DNA from 2 places in the Tenggerimyces flavus genome. Region 2 is predicted to be linked to the other one. Evidence: predicted binding sites of a transcription regulator. Region 2 holds the regulator's gene; the other holds the start of a gene.
What was found. Region 2 encodes LexA, which represses DNA repair genes until DNA is damaged. Its sites were predicted from a motif close to TCGAACANNTGTTCGA; they were not measured.
Positions count from the first base shown of each region.

Region 1 (4,672 bases), 240 kb from region 2:
AGCGTAGCTCGGTGACGGATACCGCCGCATCTCTCGCCGAGGTCGGCGGATCACGCTCGCCCCACCGCACCCTTCTCAGCGAGAACCTCTGTGGGAAGGAACCCTTCGATGCGCAAGTGGCTGCCGTTGCTGGCGATCTGCCTCGGCTCGTTCATGCTCATCCTCGACACCACGGTCGTCACCGTGGCGATCCCGGACATCGCCCGCGACCTGACCGCCTCGCTGCCCGCGATGCAGTGGGTGCTGAACCTCTACACGCTCGTCCTCGCCGCGCTCACGCTCGTCGCCGGCTCGCTCGCCGACCTGGTCGGCCGGCGCCGCGTCTACCTCGTCGCGCTCACGATCTTCGCCGCTGGCTCGCTCGGCAGCGGGCTGGCGACGTCGGCCGGGATGCTGATCGCGATGCGTGGTGTCCAGGGCGTCGGTGCGGCCGCGGTGTTCGCGACCGGGATGGCGTTGCTCGCGTCGCGGTACGAGGGCCGCGACCGCGGTACGGCGCTCGGCACGCTCACCGCCGTGCTCGGCATGGCCGCCGCGCTCGGCCTGCTCGCCGGGGGACTGCTCACCCAGTTCCTCGGCTGGCGGGCGATCTTCCTGGTGAACGTTCCGCTCTGCCTCGTCACCGGCTGGCTCGCGGTCCGCTGCTTCGAGGCCGACGCGCCCGCAGGCAGAGCAGGGCTCGACCTCCGTGGTGTGGCCACGCTGCTGCGGCGGCCCGCGTTCCTCGGCCTGCTGGTCGCGGTGGCCGCGCCGAGCCTGCTGTTCGCCGCCCCGTTGTACGCGTCGGTGTGGCTGCAGTCCGGACTCGGGCTGAGCCCGGTCGGCGCCGGGCTGGTGCTGGTGCCGATGGCCGCGGTCGCGTTCGTGACCTCGATGGTCGTCGGCCGTCGATTGCACCAGCTCCCCAAGGTGCCGCTGATCACGACCGCGCTGGTCGTGGCTGCGATCGGGTGCGGGATGGTCAGGGTGCTCGTGCATGACGGCTGGCCGGGACTCATCCCCGGCCTGATGCTCATGGGAGTCGGCATCGGAATCAGTGGTCCGGCGGTGAGCTCGGCTCTGTTCGACGCGGTGCCCGCGGAACGGGCCGGACTGGCGTCCGGCGTGATGGCGACGTTCCGCCAGCTCGGCCAGGCAGTGGGCGTCGCGGTGCTCGGTCTGGCGTTCGTCGGCCCTACTGGCGCGAGCGTCGGAACGGTCTATCTCGTGGCCGGCGCGGTCCTGCTGGCCTCCGGACTGGTCGTCACCGTCGCCCACCGACAGCGCCGACCAGCCCGAGTCTGAGGCGTCTACTACTCCGGCGTCTCGCCGAGGTCGGCCAGGGCTTGCTTCACCTTGGCCACCTCGGCCTCGAGCTCAGCCAGGCGCGCTTCGTGCTGCTCGCGCGCGTCGCTGATCACGGTGTCGATTGCCTTGGCGACGTCCGGGTGGAGCTCCTGCGCGGCCCGCGACACGGCGGCCGCGGGGATCGACAGGCCGCTGACGACGCGGGTCGTGCCGTGTACGAGGTCGGCCTGCCAGCTGCCGTCCAACGTGCCGGTCACGGTGAGGATGAGCTCGACGGTCCGGGTCTTCTTCGCGGTGTTCTTCGGCCGCCCACGCTTGGGCTTGTCGGCCTGCCCCTCGGTGGGCTCCGCGGCCTCGGCGGGCTCCGTGGGCTCGGCGGATTCAGCGGGCGCAGCTGTTTCCTCGATGGCCTCAGCCGTCATCTCGTTCCCTTCGGGTTCGTGTCCACGAGCGGACATCGTAGAACAGGTGTTCGATCGAAGGGGTAGTGCGACACGCCGGTGACCTTGATCCGCGCGGGGGCAGAATCGGGACGGCTCAGCCAGCCGGGTTGGCGCCGGCGGCGAGCTGCGCGGTGAACTCCTCGGTCTCCCGCAGGTGATCGTCCATCAGCTGCGCGGCCGACTTGCGCGACTTGCGGCGCACCGCGTTCATGATCTTCGTGTGGTAGTCGATGGCGCGCTCGGACAGCTCCGCCGAGTCCTCGACCGTACGCCGGCGTACGCGACGCAACGCCGGATCGACCGAGTGGAAGAGCGTCATCGCGAACGTGTTGCCCGCGGCTCGCAGTAGCGCGTCGTGAAAGTCCACGTCCGCGGAGGAGAACTCGTCCAGATCGCGCGAGGCCCACGCGGCCTTCATCCGCGAGACCGCGTCCTCCATCCGTCCCAGGTCCTCGTCCGACCGACGGATCGCCGCCAGGTCGGCGATGCCGCGCTCCACGATCCGGCGCAGCTCGGTCAGCTCGTGTGCGAGCTCGTACCCCTGCTCGGTCGCGGCGCGCGCGTTCAACAACGTCGAGTCGAACTGCGCCCACGTCTCCGGCGGGTTGACGAACGTTCCGCGCCCCTGCTGCACGCGGACGACCCCGCGCTGCCGCAGTTCCTTGATCGCCTCGCGCAACGTCAGTCGACTGACGCCGGCGCGTTCGGCCAGAACCGGCTCCGGAGGAAGGCGGCTCTCCGGCGGATAGACGCCGGCCACCACGTCCTCGAGGAGCTGCTCGGCAACCTGTTCCGCCAGTCCAGATCGGCGAACGGCCGCGAGCCGGCTCGCCGGCGCCGCACCTGAAGCGGCAGCCGATCGGGTCGTCTTCTGGTCGGTCATCGCCCACAGAGTAGGCGAGGGTCTTCCGCCGATGGTGGAACACCCCCGGAGCGGCGGGGTACGATCGAGCGACGAAACATCAGATGTTTCGCTCCGGCAGGCCCCGGAAGGACGGCGCACCCGCATGACACACCCGCAGCTCTCCGAGTCAATCCTCCGGCTGCACGCCGACGACAACGTGGTCATCGCGATGCGCGACATCGAGCCCGGGACGTACGCGACCGGTTCCGGCGAGCTCATGGTGCGGGATCCCGTTCCGCGCGGGCACAAGCTGTCGACGCACGACATCGCCGAGGGCGAGCCGGTGCGCAAGTACGGTCAGGTGATCGGCTTCGCAAGCACGCCGATCACGCCCGGGCGGCACGTGCACACGCACAACACCGCGTTCCACATGTTCGAGCGCGAGTACGAGTTCGGCGTCGACGTCCGGCCGACCGTGTACATCCCCGAGCCCGAGCGCGCCACGTTCCAGGGCATCGTCCGCGAGGACGGCCGCGTGGCGACGCGCAACTATCTCGGCATCCTCACCACGGTCAACTGCAGTGCCACCGCCGCGAAGCTCATCGCCGAACGGTTCAAGTGGAGCGGCCTGGAGGACTTCGAGAACGTCGACGGCGTCGTCGCGCTCACCCACGACACAGGCTGTGGCATGGCGGGCGAGGGGAGCGAGGGCTTCGAGGTGCTGCGACGTACGCTCACCGGCTACGCCAATCACCCCAACTTCGCCGGCTTCCTCGTCCTCGGCCTCGGCTGCGAGGTGAACCAGGTCTCGACCCTCGTCGCCGACTGGAACATCCCCGACCACAAGCTGACCGTGCCGATGACGATCCAGGAGCTCGGCGGGACGCGGAAGACCGTCGCCGAGGGCATCCGCCAGATCGAGCAGATGCTCGACGTCGTCGACAAGGTCGAACGGACTCCGGTCTCCGCGAGCGAGCTCGTGCTCGCGATGGAGTGCGGCGGTTCCGACGGCTACTCCGGCATCACCGCGAACCCCGCGCTCGGCGCCGCCGCCGACCTGCTCGGCCGCCACGGCGGTGCCGCGGTCTTCGGTGAGACGCCGGAGATCTACGGTGCCGAGCACCTGCTCGCGCGACGCGCGATCAGCACGGAGGTCGGGGAGAAACTCGTCGAGCGGATCCGTTGGTGGGAGGCGTACACCGAGAAGCACGGCGGCTCGATGGACAACAACCCGTCGCCCGGCAACAAGGAGGGCGGCCTCACCACGATCCTGGAGAAGTCGCTCGGCGCCGCCGCGAAGGGTGGACAGAGCAACCTCAACGACGTCGTGGAGTTCGCCGAGCAGGTAACGGCGAAGGGCCTCACGTTCATGGACACGCCGGGGTACGACCCGGTGAACGCGACCGGCATGGTCGCCGGCGGCGCGCAGGTGCTGTGCTTCACGACCGGGCGCGGCTCGGCGTTCGGGTGCAAGCCGACGCCGAGCATCAAGCTGGCGACGAACACGCCGATGTACGACCGCATGACCGACGACATGGACATCAACTGCGGTGTGATCGCCGACGGTGGCGCGAGCATCGAAGAGGTCGGCGAGCAGATCTTCCGGCTGGTTCTCGACGTCGCGTCGGGGAAGAAGACTCGTAGTGAAGAGCTCGGATATGGGGACGAGGAGTTCGTGCCATGGCAGCTGGGCGCAGTGATGTGAGCACCACGAATCTCGGTCCGTTCGAGCGCGTACGGGAGATCAAGCCCGAGGCGCCGTTCCCGACCCTGCTGCCGGTGCGGCAGTCGTACGCCACGCAGGTGGAGCCCGACGTGGTCGCGGCGACGCGCCGGGAGCTCGAGCCGTTGCGCGGTGCGATCGCGGCCGGTGCGCGCATCGCCGTGACCGCGGGCAGTCGTGGCATCCACGACGCCGCGACGGTGGTCGGCGCGGCGTGCGCCTGGCTCAAGGAGTTGGGCGCGTCGCCGTTCGTCGTTCCGGCTATGGGCTCGCACGGCGGCGCGACCGCCGAGGGGCAGTTGGCGGTGCTGGCTTCGTACGGGATTACCGAACAGGCGTTGGGCGTTCCGGTGCTCGCGACGATGGAGACCGTCG
Region 1 is NZ_JAFBCM010000001.1:4,168,493-4,173,164, forward strand. It holds gene JOD67_RS19460 (MFS transporter) at 109-1,284, shown strand; gene JOD67_RS19465 (DUF6319 family protein) at 1,293-1,709, opposite strand; gene JOD67_RS19470 (FadR/GntR family transcriptional regulator) at 1,825-2,613, opposite strand; gene JOD67_RS19475 (UxaA family hydrolase) at 2,738-4,279, shown strand; gene JOD67_RS19480 (nickel pincer cofactor-dependent isomerase, group 22) at 4,276-4,672, shown strand, end outside.
Region 1: the regulator LexA is predicted to act here: its motif matches at 1,748-1,763, upstream of JOD67_RS19465 (DUF6319 family protein).

Region 2 (4,672 bases):
GTTGGCGCCCGCGCTGGCCGAGGCGGTGGCGTTGGTGCGCGACGGCGCGCGGACGGCGTTCTCGGCGTTCCCGGAGGAGATCAAGGACCAGCCCGAACGCGAGGCCGCGCGCCGGCAGGCGAAGGTGCTCGTCGACCAGATCCGCGACGTCGCCGAACGCATCGCGACGATCTCGGCGTACGACGTCGTCTGGATCGCCGAGCGCGAACGAGGCGGGCCAGAGCTCCGGGTGGCGCCGCTGTCGGTGGCGGGGCTGTTGCGGAGCGGGCTGTTCGCGAACCGTACGGCGATCCTGACCTCGGCGACGCTCACCGTCGGCGGGGACTTCGACTCGACGGCGCGCTCGGTCGGGCTGCGGCCGGTCGACCTCGTTCCCGAGGGCGACGCACCCGCGAAGAAGGCGCCGGTGGAGAAGGTCGACGGCGACGTGGTCGAGCCGTTGCCCTGGCGGGCTTTGGATGTGGGCTCGCCGTTCGACTACGGCAAGCAGGCGATCCTGTACGTCGCGCGCAAGCTGCCGCCGCCGGGTCGGGGTGGGATCTCGGAGAAGGTGCTGGACGAGCTGTGCGCGCTGATCGAGGCAGCCGGCGGACGGACGTTGGGGCTGTTCTCGTCCCGCCGGGCGGCGGAGGAGGCGGCGAGCGCCGTCCGCGACAAGCTCGGCGTCACCGTGCTGTGCCAGGGGGAGGGGCAGTTGCCGGAGCTGCAGAAGGCTTTCGTGAAGGACCCGGCGACGTCGCTGTTCGGGACGTTGTCGCTGTGGCAGGGGTTGGACGTGCCGGGGGACACGTGTCAGCTGGTGGTGATCGACCGGATCCCGTTCCCGCGGCCGGACGACCCGCTGATGTCGGCGCGGCAACGTTCGGTGGACGAGGCCGGCGGCAACGGCTTCATGTCAGTGGCGGCGACGCACGCCGGCCTGCTGCTGGCGCAGGGAGTGGGGCGGCTGATCCGCCGTTCCTCCGACAAGGGCGTCGTGGCGGTGCTGGATCCGCGCCTGGTGACTGCCCGGTACGGCAACTTCCTCAAGGGTTCGTTACCGCCGATGTGGTTCACCCACGACCGCGAGATCGCGCTCGGTGCGTTGCGTCGGTTGCGCGACACCGCGGCGTCCGAGGCGAGCTGACCTGGCTAAACCGGTCGCAAGAGCGTCGGCGGCCGCGTTGCTTCGTCGATGCCCCACGTCGACGAGGCGACGCGTCAAGCCGCCGACCGGTGCGGACCCATAGATACGGGTCGCCCAGGTACACCTGCCGGGGTCGGGCGGGTACCTGGGCGACCATTTTCCTTGAGGGCTCGCGGTTAAGCGGTCACTCCGGGAGCGGGACGGGCAGGTCCGGTACGGAACCACCCAGGCCCAGGCCAGACAGAAGATCCATCACGACACTCAGCACCTGGTCGATCAGATCGGTCAGGAAGCTGGTGTCCAGGCCGCCGGGCAGCCCCGCGGCGTCTTCTTCGCTCGCCGGCAGCGGTACCGGAAGGTCCGGCAGGCCGAGGCCGAGCGATTCGAGCAGGCCCTTGACCAGGTCCAGGATCTGCTTCAGCAGGCCGGTCAGGACGCTGGTGTCGGGCAGCCCCGGCACCCCGGGAAGCCCTTCGGCTTCGGCGTCGCTGGCTTGGGCCGGCAGCGGTACCGGAAGGTCCGGCAGGCTGAGGCCGAGTGAGGCGAGCAGGCCCTTGACCAGGTCCAGGATCTGCTGCAACAGACCGGTCAACAGGCTGGTGTCGGGAAGCCCCGGCACCGGCAGGTCGGCTTCGGCGTTGCTGTCGGCAGCGGGTGCCCCGAAGCGCATCATCGCGGTGCGCTTGCGGTCGATCCGGTCGCTCTCGTCGACGGCCCGGTCGGACAGTCTGTTCAGCTTCTTGAGCTGCGCCGGGTCGAGGTTCGATGTGTCGACCTTCGCGAGCTTCTCACGCAGCTCGCCCTTGTCCAGGTTCAACATCCGCTCGAGGCGGTCGATCCGCTCGATGCTCCTGCTGTCGCGGTCGGAATCTCCGGCCGTGATTGCCGCCGAGGCCGGAATGGCCGCGGCGACAGGCATCGCGATTCCGAGAATGACGGCCGCGATCCGGGTATGGATTTTCGCCATGGTGCTAAGACACCTCCACGCTTGGAAGATCTGCCAGACCACGGGCCCCTCCCATTCCCTGGACCCGGTGATCGCGCGAAGCGATCTCCTTTCCTTCCGAGCAGAGCAGCCCATGGAGGAGGCTGCTCCACTGCGCCCCGTAGTGAAGCCCTAAAACCACACATTCGATCCGAATGGTCTTACTCACTCAGATCGGACGTAATACACATAGTTCGCAGCTATCTACGAATTGTCAAGATCTCGTCGCTCTCTGTATTGAGGCTTAGGCGCACAAACAACAACCGCGCCACGGAAACTCCGGGGCGCGGTTGCTGTCGGGGAATCCGAGTGGCTCAGACGCGGCGGAGGACCGCCACGACCTTGCCGAGGATCACCGCGTCGTCGCCGTTGATCGGCTCGTACGCGGGGTTGTGCGGCAGCAGCCAGACGTGGCCGTCGCGCCGGCGGAACGTCTTCACGGTCGCTTCGCCGTCGAGCATCGCCGCCACGATCTCGCCCTGTTCGGCGTTCTGCTGTTGCCGAACGACCACCCAGTCGTCGTCGCAGATCGCCACGTCCACCATCGAGTCGCCGCGCACCTTGAGCATGAACAGCTCGCCGTCGCCGACCAGGTCCCGCGGCAGCGGCATGACCTCCTCGATCGCCTGCTCGGCGAGGATCGGGCCACCGGCGGCGATCCGGCCGACCACCGGCACGTACGTCGGGGTCGGGCGCAGCTCGCCGAGGCCGGTCTCGTCGTACGTCGCGTCGCTGGCCGCGCCGACCGAACGGCGGGGCTGGTCGTGCGGAGCGAGCACTTCGAGCGCGCGCGGCCTGTTCGGGTCGCGGCGCAGGAATCCCTTCTCCTGCAGGACCTTGAGCTGGTGGGCGACCGACGAGGACGAGGTCAGGCCGACCAGGTCGCCGATCTCCCGCATCGCCGGCGGATAGCCGCGCTTGTCGACGGACTCCCGGATGACCTCGAGGATGCGGCGCTGCCGCGGCGTGAGGCCGGAAGCGTCCGGCGGGCCGTCAGGAAGCTCTCGTACCGCGGCGGTCTGGCTGTCCTGGCCCGCGCGCTTCCCCTTCGGCATGGCGATCTCCTTCGGGCGAGTGGCCGGCGGTGAGGCCGGCTCGAGGCTGGGCGAGTGGGGCGTTGGTGGTCACGTTAGGCCCTGACTTGGACACTTTCAAACATCTGTTCGAACTGGCGTGTCGCGCGACACGCTCGAACAAATATTCGATCGCTCCTTGGGCTTGTCGGTGGGTTGGTGTACAACTTCGTACAGGCGTTCGATCGAACAATAGTTCGAGCAAGGAGGCGGTAGGAATGGGTGTCACCACGACGACGCGGCCGGCCCGCAGGCGCAATGTGCGGCCGACGGTGGTGCGGTTGCCAGCCCCGGAACGGGTACGTTCCTGCGCTCTCGCGCCGGAGGAGCGGACGCTCGACTTCTCCGAGCGCCCCGTCCAGCTGACCAGGCGCGGCCGGCTCGTGCTGGCTCTCGGCGTTGCGGTCGTCGCCGCGGTGCTGATCGCCCTCGCCGGCCTCGCGGCACTGAAGATCGCCCCCGCCGCCGACGCGTCCGTGCCGGAGCGGACCGCCACGGTGATGGTCGAGCCGGGCCAGACGCTCTGGCAGATCGCCAAGCGCGCCGCGCCCTCGGAGGACGTCCGCGCGACCGTCGACCAGATCATGCGGCTGAACGGGATCAAGGACGCCGGCGCCGTCGAAGCCGGCACCGAGTTGCGCGTCCCGCTGTCTCGCTAGACCGGCCGCTGAGTCGCCGAGGTTCGAACGCCTGCCTCCTCGGCCTCACCCACGGAATCGAATCGAGCTGGTCGACGAAGAACGGGCATGACGCTTCGAGGCCTCGTTCTGCCCGTGCTCCTGATCGGCGCCCTGCTCGCCCCGGCCGGCAGTGCCGCCGCGGCGCCACAGATCTTCCCGGAACGGTTCACGCTGACCGTTCGGCTCCTTGACCGCGCCGGCCAGCCCGCACCGGCAGCGACGGTGCCGTCCATCGACATCTTCAAGCTCGACGATCCCGATTTCATCTACCGAGGCGATCCAGGCCGGATCGTCCTCCGGCAGGGCCGGTACGCCGTCCATGCGACCATCCGCACCCCGCGCCCTGGGCTCGAGCCGTCGTACAGCTTCATCTCCCACCCCGACCTGCGCATCAATGGCGACACCACGCTCACCCTCGACGCGCGCCTCGGTAAGCCTGTCGGCCTGAGCTCGGACGACCCGGCCGCTCGCGGCGGCGCGTACAGCTTCCATCGCTACGCCCGCATCGCCGGCGAGACTGTCGGCACGTACGAAGAGTTCGACCCGCGGTACCACCCGACCTACGCCGCGACGGTCCCAGGCGCCGGTTCGCCCACGTTCGCCTACTCCCAGATCCGCCGCGCCGCAGAGCCCCAGCTCGAGCTCCACCTGCTCGGAGCGGATGGCTTCGAGGTCGCCGCGTACGGCTTCCTCAACTCACCCGTACCCCAGCTGCGTGGCACCTTCACCGCCGTCTACGCAGGGGGCGGCACCACTGCGGACCTGGCCCGCGTCGACGCGCGCGGCAAGCTCGTCGCGATCGAGCTCC
Region 2 is NZ_JAFBCM010000001.1:3,931,100-3,935,771, forward strand. It holds gene JOD67_RS18365 (ATP-dependent DNA helicase) at 1-1,126, shown strand, start outside; gene JOD67_RS18370 (hypothetical protein) at 1,311-2,135, opposite strand; gene lexA (transcriptional repressor LexA) at 2,426-3,166, opposite strand; gene JOD67_RS18380 (LysM peptidoglycan-binding domain-containing protein) at 3,403-3,843, shown strand; gene JOD67_RS18385 (protease-associated domain-containing protein) at 3,931-4,672, shown strand, end outside.